DNA from 2 places in the Streptomyces sp. NPDC045956 genome. Region 1 is predicted to be linked to the other one. Evidence: riboswitches for the same ligand, from Rfam matches in the RefSeq annotation. Region 1 holds a riboswitch; the other holds the start of a gene.
What was found. Region 1 has a riboswitch for S-adenosylmethionine ahead of AC07FV_RS03905 (aminotransferase class V-fold PLP-dependent enzyme). Riboswitches for the same ligand answer to the same signal wherever they lie in the genome.
Positions count from the first base shown of each region.

Region 2: linked by a shared signal. The riboswitch ahead of thrC (threonine synthase) and the one ahead of AC07FV_RS03905 (aminotransferase class V-fold PLP-dependent enzyme) in region 1 are both predicted to bind S-adenosylmethionine.

Region 1 covers NZ_JBWKKZ010000001.1:886,876-892,305, reverse strand. Annotated here, with positions in the region: gene AC07FV_RS03915 (SLC13 family permease) at 1-843, shown strand, start outside; gene AC07FV_RS03910 (glycerate kinase) at 939-2,162, shown strand; gene AC07FV_RS03905 (aminotransferase class V-fold PLP-dependent enzyme) at 2,099-3,469, opposite strand; SAM riboswitch class IV at 3,614-3,730, opposite strand; gene trpD (anthranilate phosphoribosyltransferase) at 3,810-4,874, opposite strand; gene qcrB (cytochrome bc1 complex cytochrome b subunit) at 5,006-5,430, opposite strand, start outside.
Region 2 covers NZ_JBWKKZ010000011.1:147,084-152,513, reverse strand. Annotated here, with positions in the region: gene groL (chaperonin GroEL) at 1-1,468, opposite strand, end outside; gene AC07FV_RS27020 (cold-shock protein) at 1,820-2,023, opposite strand; gene AC07FV_RS27015 (MoaD/ThiS family protein) at 2,463-2,738, opposite strand; gene thrC (threonine synthase) at 2,735-4,036, opposite strand; SAM riboswitch class I at 4,054-4,201, opposite strand; gene AC07FV_RS27005 (glucosyl-3-phosphoglycerate synthase) at 4,340-5,284, shown strand; gene AC07FV_RS27000 (alpha,alpha-trehalose-phosphate synthase (UDP-forming)) at 5,359-5,430, shown strand, end outside.

The DNA.
Region 1 (5,430 bases):
ATCACGGTGTCGGTGCTGTGGGAGTCGACCGGCGACCGGATCGGCTTCACCCAGTGGCTGCTGCTCGGGCTGCCGCTGGCGGTGGCCTCCTCGCACCTGGCCGCCGAGACCGTCCTGCTGACGACGACCCGGCGCGCGGACCGCCGGGGCCCGGTCCACATCACCGCCGAGGAGATACAGCGGCACACCGAGAGCCCGGTCACCGGCCCCTGGACCCAGGCGGAGAAGCGCTGCGCCCTGCTGCTGGCCACGGTGGTGGCCCTGTGGTGCAGCGAGCCCGTGCACCACGTCTCCCCGGCGGTGGTGGCGCTGATCGGCGCGGTCGTCGCCTCCTCCCCCGCGCTCGGCACCGTGCGGCTCAAGGACGCCCTGAAGACGGTGCCGTGGTCGCTCCTGCTCTTCATGGCGGCGACCATGGCGATGGGTGTCGCCCTCTCCGACTCCGGTGCGGCGAGATGGCTGGTGTCGGGGCTGCCCGCGGACGTCACGCCGGCCGTCTTCCTGGGGGTCGTGGTCGCGGTGAGCACGGCCGCCCACCTGGTCCTCCAGTCCCGCTCGGCCCGCTCCTCCGTCCTGGTCCCGCTGGTCATCGCCGCGGCGGTGGGCGCCGGGGTCAACCCGGTCGCCGCCGCGCTCGCCTCCACCGCCGCGGCCGGCTTCTGCCACACCCTGCCCGCCTCCGCCAAGCCGGTCACGCTCTTCTCCGACCTCCCCGGCACCCCCACCTACACCCCGCGCGACCTGCTGCGGCTGTCCGCCGTCCTGGCACCGCTGACCGCCGCCCTCGTGCTGTTCTTCGCCGCCGCCGTCTGGCCGCTGCTCGGCGTACCCGTCACCCGATGAAGGAGCCCTCCATGCCCTCCCTGCCCGCCTTGTCCCCGGCGCCCGGCGCGATCCCCGCGGCCCCGGTGTCCTCCGGCGCGGCCTCCGTGCCCGCCGTGCTGCACCGAGTCGTCGTCGCCCCCAGCGGCTTCAAGGAGTCCCTGTCCGCCCAGGCCGCCGCCGACGCCATCGCGGCGGGGGTCCGCCGGGTGCTGCCGACCGCCGAGATCGACAGCATCCCGCTGGTCGACGGCGGCGAGGGCACGGCCGTGGCGCTGGCGGCGGCGACCGGGGGGCGGCTGGTGGCGCTGCCCGCCACGGGGCCGGTCGGGGAGCCCGTCGGCACCCACTTCGCGCTGCTCGGCGCCCAGGACACGGCGGTCGTGGAGATGGCGGCCGTCGCGGGACTGTCCCTGGTCCCCCGGGCCCTGCGCGACCCGGGCGCCACGACCACGTACGGCGTCGGCGAGCTGCTCCGCGCCGCGCTCGACACCGGGGTCCGGCGGATCCTGGTCGGCTGCGGCGACTCGGGCACCTCGGACGGGGGCGCGGGCGCGCTCCAGGCGCTCGGCGCGCGGCTGCTGGACGCGGACGGCTTCGAACTGCCGCCCGGCGGACGGGAGCTGACCCGCCTCGCCCGCATCGACCCGGCCGGCCTCGACCCGCGGCTCGGGGACACCGAGCTGCTGGTGGCCTGCAACCCCTTCAACGTGCTGTGCGGCGAGCGGGGCGTGGCCCGGGTGTTCGGTCCGCAGAAGGGGGCGACGCCCGCGCAGGTGGAGCAGTTGTCGGCCGGACTGGAGAACTGGGCGCGTGTCCTCACCCGCGACCTCGGTGTCACCGGCACCGACCTGCGCACCGGCCCCGGCACCGGCGCCTCCGGCGGGCTGGGCGCGGGGCTGGCCGCCGTCGGCGCCCGGCTGCTGCCCCGCTTCGAGGTGCTGCTGGACCACGTCGACCTGGACGCCCGCCTCGCCCGCGCCGACCTGGTGCTCACCGCCGAGGGCGCCCTGGACCACCAGACACCGCGCGGCAAGGTCCCCGCGGAGGTGGCCCGGCGTGCCAAGCTCTCCGGCCGTCCCGTCCTCGCCCTGGCCGGCACGCTCGGCGAGGGCGCCCACGAGGTGCCGGGGGTGGACGCCTGCCACGGGATCATGCCGGCCCCGATGGCGCTGGCCGACGCACTGCTGCGCGCCGCCGAACTCCTCACGGACGCCACGGAGCGGGCGCTGCGGATGATCCTGCTGGGGTCGCGGCTGCCGGCGGGCCGGACCGCTCAGGCCGCCGGCACCTCGGCGGAGGTGGTGTCGGGGACGCACCGCCCGTCCTCGGTGCGGTAGTTCCAGCGGGCGCCGTCGCTCACCAGCTCCTTGACGGCGTTCACGAAGCGCTCGACGTGCTCGTCCGGCGTGCCCGCGCCGAAGCTCACCCGGATGGCGTTGAGGGACTTCTCCCCGGGCGCGGCTTCCGGGGCACCGCACTCGCCCTGCGTCTGCGGGTCGCTGCCCAGCAGGGTGCGGACCAGGGGGTGGGCGCAGAACAGGCCGTCGCGCACGCCGATGCCGTACTCGGCGGAGAGCGCGGCGGCGAAGTGCGAGCTGTTCCACCCCTCGACGACGAAGGAGAGCACGCCGACCCGGGGCGCGTCGTCGCCGAAGAGGGACAGCACACGCACCTGGGGCACCTCGGCGAGGCCCTCGCGCACCTTGCCCAGGAGGTACTGCTCGCGGGCGACCAGCGTGTCGAACCCGGCCTCCTCCAGCGCCTTGCAGGCGGCGGCGACGGCGTAGGCGCCGATGACGTTGGGCGACCCGGCCTCGTGGCGGGCGGCGCTGTCGTGCCACTGGACGTCCACGCCGCCGTCGGCGCGCCGGGAGACGCTGCGGCTGGCGCCGCCGCCGGCCAGGTACGGCTCGGCCTCGCGCAGCCAGTCGGCACGCCCCGCCAGCACGCCGGTGCCGAAGGGGGCGTACAGCTTGTGCCCGGAGAAGGCGACCCAGTCGACGTCGAGGTCGGCCACCGAGACGGGGTGGTGCGGGGCGAGCTGGGCGGCGTCCAGCACGATCCGGGCGCCGTGCGCGTGGGCGGCGGCGGCCAGTTCACGCACCGGCCACAGCTCGCCGGTGACGTTGGAGGCGCCGGTGACGCAGACCAGGGCGGGCCCGTACGGCTCGCGGGCGGCGAGGGCGCGCTCCAGGGTCTCGACGGCCTCGGCCGGGGTGCGCGGGGCGTCGAGGTACGTCACGTCCGCGTCCCTCCAGGGCAGCAGCGAGGCGTGGTGCTCGGTCTCGAAGACGAAGACCCGGCAGCCGGCCGGCAGCGCGGCGGCGAGCAGGTTGAGGGAGTCGGTGGTGGACCGGGTGAAGACGACCTGGTCGGTGTCCCGGCAGCCGAGGAAGCCGGCGACGGTCGCGCGGGCGTTCTCGAACAGGTCGGTCGAGAGCTGCGACAGGTACCCGGCGCCCCGGTGCACGCTGCCGTAGTACGGGGCGTAGGCCGCCACGTCGTCCCAGACCCGCTGGAGCGCGGGGGCGCTGGCGGCGTAGTCGAGCGCGGCGTAGGTGACCTCACCGCCGGTGACGAGCGGAACGGTGACGTCCCGGCCCAGCACGGGCAGCGGGGTGGCGACAGCGGTGGGTACGGACATGGCGGACTCCCGTGAGGGCCGGCGCGGTCGGACGCGCTGCGAAGAAGAAGGTGAGTGTGCGGAGGCGGGGCTCTGCGGCCCTATCGCATTCGCTGGTTCACGGGAGACTCCCTCGGACGACCCAGGACCCCTGGTTCCGCGAGGGGTCCGCGCTTGCCGAGGACCTTGCTGTCCACGGCCCGGTCTTCACCCGGGGCACCCCGCCACGGACGGAGGGTTGCCGGACAGTCGGCCGGGGCCTCATGACTGTCACTCATGACCTGTCGAAAAACCTAGGGGAAGTGATCGGCGCCCCGCAACCCGAGTCCGGATCGCGGGACGCACGTCACACCGTAGGCGGCTACGCGTTGCTCGCGGCCACCCAGCGCTCCAGCGCGCGGCGTGCGGCACCGGAGTCGATCGCCTCGGCGGCCCGGTCCATGCCGGCCCGGATCCGCGCGGTCAGCGGTGCGTCACCCGGCTCCAGGGCCACCAGGGCCGCCGCCGAGTTCAGCAGGACCGCGTCCCGCACCGGGCCCGTCTCGCCGTTCAGCAGGCGGCGGGCGACGTCGGCGTTGTAGGAGGCGTCGGCGCCGCGCAGCGCCTCGACCGGCACCAGGTCGAGGCCGACGTCGCGCGGGTCGAAGGTCTCCTCGCTCACCCGGCCGTCCCGCACGACCCAGACCCGGGAGGTGGCGGTGGTGGTCAGCTCGTCGAGGCCGTCGTCGCCGCGGAAGACCAGGGACGAGTGGCCGCGTTCGGCGAAGACGCCGGCGATGATCGGCGCCATCCGGGCGTGGGCCACCCCGATCGCCTGGGACGTGACCCGGGCGGGGTTGGTCAGCGGGCCCAGGAAGTTGAACACCGTGCGGATGCCCAGCTGGCCGCGGGCCGCCGCCACGTGGCGCAGGGCGGGGTGGAACTTCACGGCGAAGCAGAAGGTGATGCCGGCCTCCTCGGCGACCTCCGCCACCCGCTTCGGCGTCAGCTCCAGGTTCACCCCGAGCTTCTCCAGGACGTCGGAGGCGCCGGACGCCGAGGAGGCCGCCCGGTTGCCGTGCTTGACGACCTTCGCGCCCGTGCCTGCCACGACGATCGCCGACATGGTGGAGATGTTGACCGTCTTGGCGCCGTCGCCGCCGGTGCCGACGATGTCGACCGTCTCGCCCGGCACCTCGATCACGTTGGCGTGGGCGTACATGGTGCGGACCAGGCCGGAGATCTCCTCGACGGTCTCGCCCTTGGACCTGAGGGCCACCGCGAAGCCGGCGATCTGCGCGTCGGTCGCCTCGCCCCGCATGATCACGTCCAGCGCCCAGGCGGTGTCGTCCGCGGACAGGTCCTGGCCGTCAAGCAGCCCGTTCAGCAGGGCGGGCCAGGAGCGGCCCGCCGCGTTGTCGCCTCCAGCGGGGGTCACAGCGCTCATGAGCCGCTCCTGTGTCGTGTGTACTGCGGAAAGGAAGTGCCCTCCCACCCTATCCAGCCCCGGGCACGGCGAAGGGCCCCGTCCGCGGAACGGACGGGGCCCTTCGACCGTGGTGTGGCGACGCTGGAGGGTCAGTGGTGGCCGTGGCCGCTCGTGATCTCCTTGTACTCCTCGACGGTCGGCTTCGGAATCTGCGACTCCTCGCCGTAGTACGACTTGCTGAGCTTGGCGCGGAGCTTCTCGGTGCTCTTCACCTTGCGCTCGACGCCGTTCTCGTCGACCGTCGGGCCGATCTCGGCCGGCTTGTACTGCTCGTGGGCCGTGAGGGTGTGCAGCTGCTCCTGGCTGAGCGGCTCGTGGACCTCGATGAACTCACCGTGCGGCAGGCGCTTGATGATGCCGGACTCGCGGCCGTGCAGCACCTTGTCCTTGTCCCGGCGCTGGAGACCGAGGCAGATCCGCTTGGTGACGATGAACGCGATGACCGGGCCGACGAAGAACGCGATGCGGACGAACCAGGTGATCGCGTTGATCGACAGGTGGAAGTGCGTGGCCC
Region 2 (5,430 bases), on a different contig from region 1:
TGCCCTCGGCGATCATGTCGACGTACTCACCGGTCGCGGCGTTCAGACCGTGGCCGACGGTGAGGTTGCGGACCTTCTCCACGACGACGCCGCCCTCGAGACCACCGTTGACGGCGATCTGCTTGAGCGGGGCCTCCAGGGCGAGCTTCACGGCGTTGGCGCCGGTCGCCTCGTCACCCGTCAGCTCCAGCTTCTCGAAGACCTGGGAGGCCTGGAGCAGGGCCACGCCACCACCGGCGACGATGCCCTCCTCGACGGCCGCCTTCGCGTTGCGAACGGCGTCCTCGATGCGGTGCTTGCGCTCCTTGAGCTCGACCTCGGTGGCGGCACCGGCCTTGATGACGGCCACGCCGCCGGCCAGCTTCGCCAGGCGCTCCTGGAGCTTCTCGCGGTCGTAGTCCGAGTCGCTGTTCTCGATCTCGGCGCGGATCTGGTTGACGCGGCCGTTGACCTGGTCGGTCGAGCCGGCGCCGTCGACGATGGTGGTCTCGTCCTTGGTGATGACGACCTTGCGGGCGCGGCCCAGGAGGTCCAGGGTCGCGTTCTCCAGCTTGAGGCCGACCTCCTCGGAGATGACCTCGCCGCCCGTGAGGATGGCGATGTCGCCGAGCATGGCCTTGCGGCGGTCGCCGAAGCCCGGGGCCTTGACGGCGACGGACTTGAAGGTGCCGCGGATCTTGTTGACGACCAGGGTCGACAGGGCCTCGCCCTCGACGTCCTCGGCGATGATCAGCAGCGGCTTGCCCGACTGCATGACCTTCTCCAGGAGCGGCAGCAGGTCCTTGACGTTGCCGATCTTGGAGTTGGCGATCAGGATGTACGGGTCGTCGAGCGACGCCTCCATACGCTCCATGTCGGTGGCGAAGTACGCCGAGATGTAGCCCTTGTCGAAGCGCATACCCTCGGTGAGCTCCAGCTCCAGACCGAAGGTCTGGGACTCCTCGACGGTGATGACGCCTTCCTTGCCGACCTTGTCCATGGCCTCGGCGATCAGCTCGCCGATCTGGGTGTCGGCGGCGGAGATGGAGGCCGTGGAGGCGATCTGCTCCTTGGTCTCGACGTCCTTCGCCTGCTCCAGCAGGGCGGCGGAGACGGCCTCGACGGCCTTCTCGATGCCGCGCTTCAGGGCCATCGGGTTGGCGCCGGCCGCGACGTTGCGCAGGCCTTCCTTGACCAGGGCCTGGGCGAGAACGGTCGCGGTGGTCGTACCGTCACCGGCGACGTCGTCCGTCTTCTTGGCGACTTCCTTGACCAGCTCGGCGCCGATCTTCTCGTACGGGTCCTCGAGCTCGATCTCCTTGGCGATGGAGACACCATCGTTGGTGATCGTGGGGGCGCCCCACTTCTTCTCGAGGACGACGTTGCGGCCCTTGGGGCCGAGCGTCACCTTGACGGCGTCCGCGAGCTGGTTCATGCCGCGCTCGAGGCCGCGCCGTGCCTCCTCGTCGAACGCGATGATCTTGGCCATGTGAAGTGGTCCCTCCAGGACTGGGGGTGATTCCTTCGGACCGCGCCCGCGCCCGCGACGGACGGCTCGCCGGCCTTGTGGTTCCTTCCCCACCCGGCCTGCGGGCCTCACCGACCCGGTCCTTCGTTGTCACTCTCACCTTCAGAGTGCTAACGCCAATGATTAGCACTCGCCCCCATCGAGTGCAAGCGCCTTCGGGGGATCGGCCCGGCCGCTCAGCCCCCGGCGAACACCGGTGCGCCCCGGCGCGGACAGGCCCGTGCCCCGGCGCGGACAGCCCGAAGGGCCCGCACCTCCGGGGAGGTGCGGGCCCTTCGGAGAAGAACCGTTCGCTTTGCGTGGCCGGACGTCTCAGGCGCTGAGGCGAACCATGTCGGCCTGCGGGCCCTTCTGACCCTGCGAGATCTCGAACTCGACCCGCTGGCCTTCTTCGAGGGTGCGGTAGCCGTCCATCTGAATCGCGCTGTAGTGGACGAAAACATCCGCACCACCGTCGACCGCGATGAAGCCGTACCCCTTCTCCGCGTTGAACCACTTGACGGTGCCCTGAGCCATGCCTAACTCCCCTATTACTGGCCCTTGCACAGATCCGCACTTCGCGGACCCGGGTCAGACCTCGCCCCCCACGACTGGGGGCGTGCGCCGGAACGCGTCGACCGCGGCTGAATGTATCTGTCCAACTGCCGTCTGCAACAGGTCAATCGGACGAGAAATCCGGACGCACCCGGTCCGCAATGTGGCGAGAATTCGCCTGAATTCGGGTCAAGTCGGGGCACGCAAAGGGCACAAAAGCCGCGAAATACGCCCACACTTTGGCTACATCTTGTCGGGCGCCGGGCAGGAATTCGAGATTCCCGATCTTTCGATCGGGAGCGCGTTCCCCAACCCTACCGCGCTCAATCCCATGGAATTGCCCCCTCCGCTTCTCTCACGGAGGGGGCAATTCGATGAACGCTGCGTCACCTCAATTACCGATGGTAACGGCGGGGGCGGGTCAGCCGCCGGCGACCGCCGGGATGATGGAGACGCCCGCGCCGTCGGGGGTGGCGGTCTCCAGGCCCTGCTCGAAGCGGACGTCGTCGTCGTTGACGTAGACGTTGACGAAGCGGCGCAGCTTGCCCTGGTCGTCCAGGACGCGGGCGGCGATGCCCGTGTGGTTCTTCTCCAGGTCGGCGATGACCTCACCGAGGTTCGTACCGTCGGCGGCGACCTCGGCCTTTCCACCGGTGTAGGTGCGCAGGATGGTGGGGATGCGAACGGTCACGCTCATGCGAGGCCAGCCTCTCGGAAGGAGTCCAGGTTCGGGCGGATGGTGGTGGTGAGTCCGGTGCCGGCCACCGCGTCCAGCGTCTTCAGGCCGTCGCCGGTGTTGAGGACGACGGTGGTGAGCGACGGGTCCAGGACGCCGTCCTCGATCAGCTTCCTGGTGACGCCGACCGTCACGCCGCCCGCCGTCTCCGCGAAGATGCCCTCGGTGCGGGCGAGCAGCTTGATGGCGTCGACGACCTGCTCGTCCGTCACGTCCTCGACGGCACCGCCGGTGCGGCGCGCGATGTCCAGCACGTACGGCCCGTCGGCCGGGTTGCCGATCGCGAGGGACTTGGCGATGGTGTCCGGCTTCTGCGGGCGTACGACGTCGTGGCCGGCCTTGTAGGCGGTGGACACCGGCGAGCAGCCGGCGGCCTGGGCACCGAAGATCCTGTACGGCCGGTCCTCGACGAGACCGAGCCTGATCAGCTCCTGGAGACCCTTGTCGATCTTCGTGAGCTGGGAGCCGGAGGCGATCGGGACCACGAGCTGGTCGGGCAGCCGCCAGCCGAGCTGCTCGCAGATCTCGTACGCCAGCGTCTTGGAGCCCTCGGCGTAGTACGGCCGCAGGTTGACGTTGACGAAGCCCCAGCCCTCGCCCGCCGGGTCGCCGATCAGCTCGGAGCAGAAGCGGTTCACGTCGTCGTAGTTGCCCTCGATGCCGACGAGCTCTCCGCCGTAGACGGCGGCCATGACGACCTTGCCCTGCTCCAGGTCGTGCGGGATGAACACGCAGGACCGGAAGCCGGCGCGGGCGGCGGCGGCGCCGACGGCACCCGCGAGGTTGCCGGTGGAGGAGCAGGAGAGGGTGGTGAAGCCGAAGGCGCGGGCGGCCTCGATGGCCTGGGCGACGACGCGGTCCTTGAAGGAGTGCGTCGGGTTGCCGGAGTCGTCCTTGACGTAGAGACCGCCGGTGACGCCCAGCTCGCGGGCGAGGTTGTCGGCCTTGACGAGCTTGGTCCAGCCCGGGTTGATGTTCGGCTTGTCGGCCACGTCGGCGGGGACGGGCAGCAGCGGGGCGTAACGCCAGATGTTCGCGGGGCCCGCCTCGATGCGCTTCCGCAGCTCCTCGGTGTCGTAGGCCGAGAAGTCGTAGGCGATCTCCAGCGGGCCGAAACACTCCTCGCAGGCGAAGACCGGGCCGAGCGGCACGCGGTGGCCGCACTCGCGACAGGAGAGCGCCGCGGCGGGGCCCAGATCGACGGAGCCGGCGGGGGCGGCGGAGGGGGTGGTGGTGCTTTCGGCGGTCTGCACAGCCATGGAGGCGAGGCCCTTTCTCCTCATCTTCCTCACGACGCATCTCGCCGCGAGACGGATTTGGCACCTTCCCTAGCCGGGAGCCTCGCCACGTCTGCGTGACAAGAACCGACTGGAGGGTTGCCGGGGCTTCAACGGGCCGTATCCCTCTGCCCCTCTGGATGAGCGGTATTCGATTGTTGTGCGGTGCGCGCGGCGACCCCGGCATGCGGTGGCCCCACGCGTTGTTCAAGACTGTAACCGAAGGCCAGGGCGGTTGAGACAGTCGTCCGTACCGCGAGATGGATCACAGAGGAGCCACCGACCGTGCTGGAAGAAGTCGAGCGCTGGCTGGGCGCACGCTCCTGGTCCGTGACGGACCGGCCCCGCCGGCAGCTGCTGACCGCCAAGCACACCACCGGACAGACGGTGAGCGTGGTGCTCCCCGCCCTGGACGAGGAGGCGACGGTCGGCGACATCGTCACGACGATCCGCCGGGAGCTGATGGGGCGGGACCCGCTCGTCGACGAGGTCGTGGTCGTGGACTCCGGGTCGCGCGACCGCACGTCGGCGGTGGCCGCGGCGGCGGGCGCCCGGGTCGTGCACCGCGACGCGATCCTCCCCCGCATCCCGGCCGTCCCCGGCAAGGGCGAGGTGCTGTGGCGCTCGCTGCTGGTCACCAGGGGCGACCTCGTCTGCTTCGTCGACGCCGACCTGCGGGAGTTCTCGGCCGACTTCGTCTCCGGGATCGTGGGCCCGCTGCTCACCGACCCGGACGTGCACCTCGTCAAGGCCATGTACGACCGTCCGCTCGGCGCGGCTCCCGGGCAGGGCGGCCGGGTCACCGAGCTGATGGCCCGCCCGCTGCTCAACATGCACTGGCCGCGGCTGGCCGGCTTCGTGCAGCCGCTGGGCGGCGAGTACGCGGCCCGCCGCTCGCTGCTCGAACGGCTGCCCTTCCCCGTCGGGTACGGCGTCGAGCTGGGCATGCTGGTCGACGCCCTGCACCTGGTGGGCCTGGACGGCCTGGCGCAGGTCGACGTCGGGGTCCGCCTCCACCGCCACCAGGACGGCCAGGCCCTGGGCCGGATGTCCGCCGCGATCTACCGCACCGCCCAGCTCCGGCTGGCCCGCGGCCACCTGGTCCGGCCGGCCCTCACCCAGTTCGAGCGGGGCCCCGCCGGTTTCGAGCCGCGCACGTACACCGTGGACACGGAGGAACGGCCCCCCATGACGGAGATCGCGGAGTACGCGGCCCGGAGGGTGGCGTGAATCTCGGCCGCACGCGCGCCGAAGGGCCGGCGGACCACGTTTGAGGGTTCGGGGGCCGGGCTAGGTTGAGGCGTATGGCTTCAAGGTTCGGTGCTGCTCAGGTGCTGGTCGCCTCCAATCGGGGGCCCGTCTCGTACGAGGTGCGT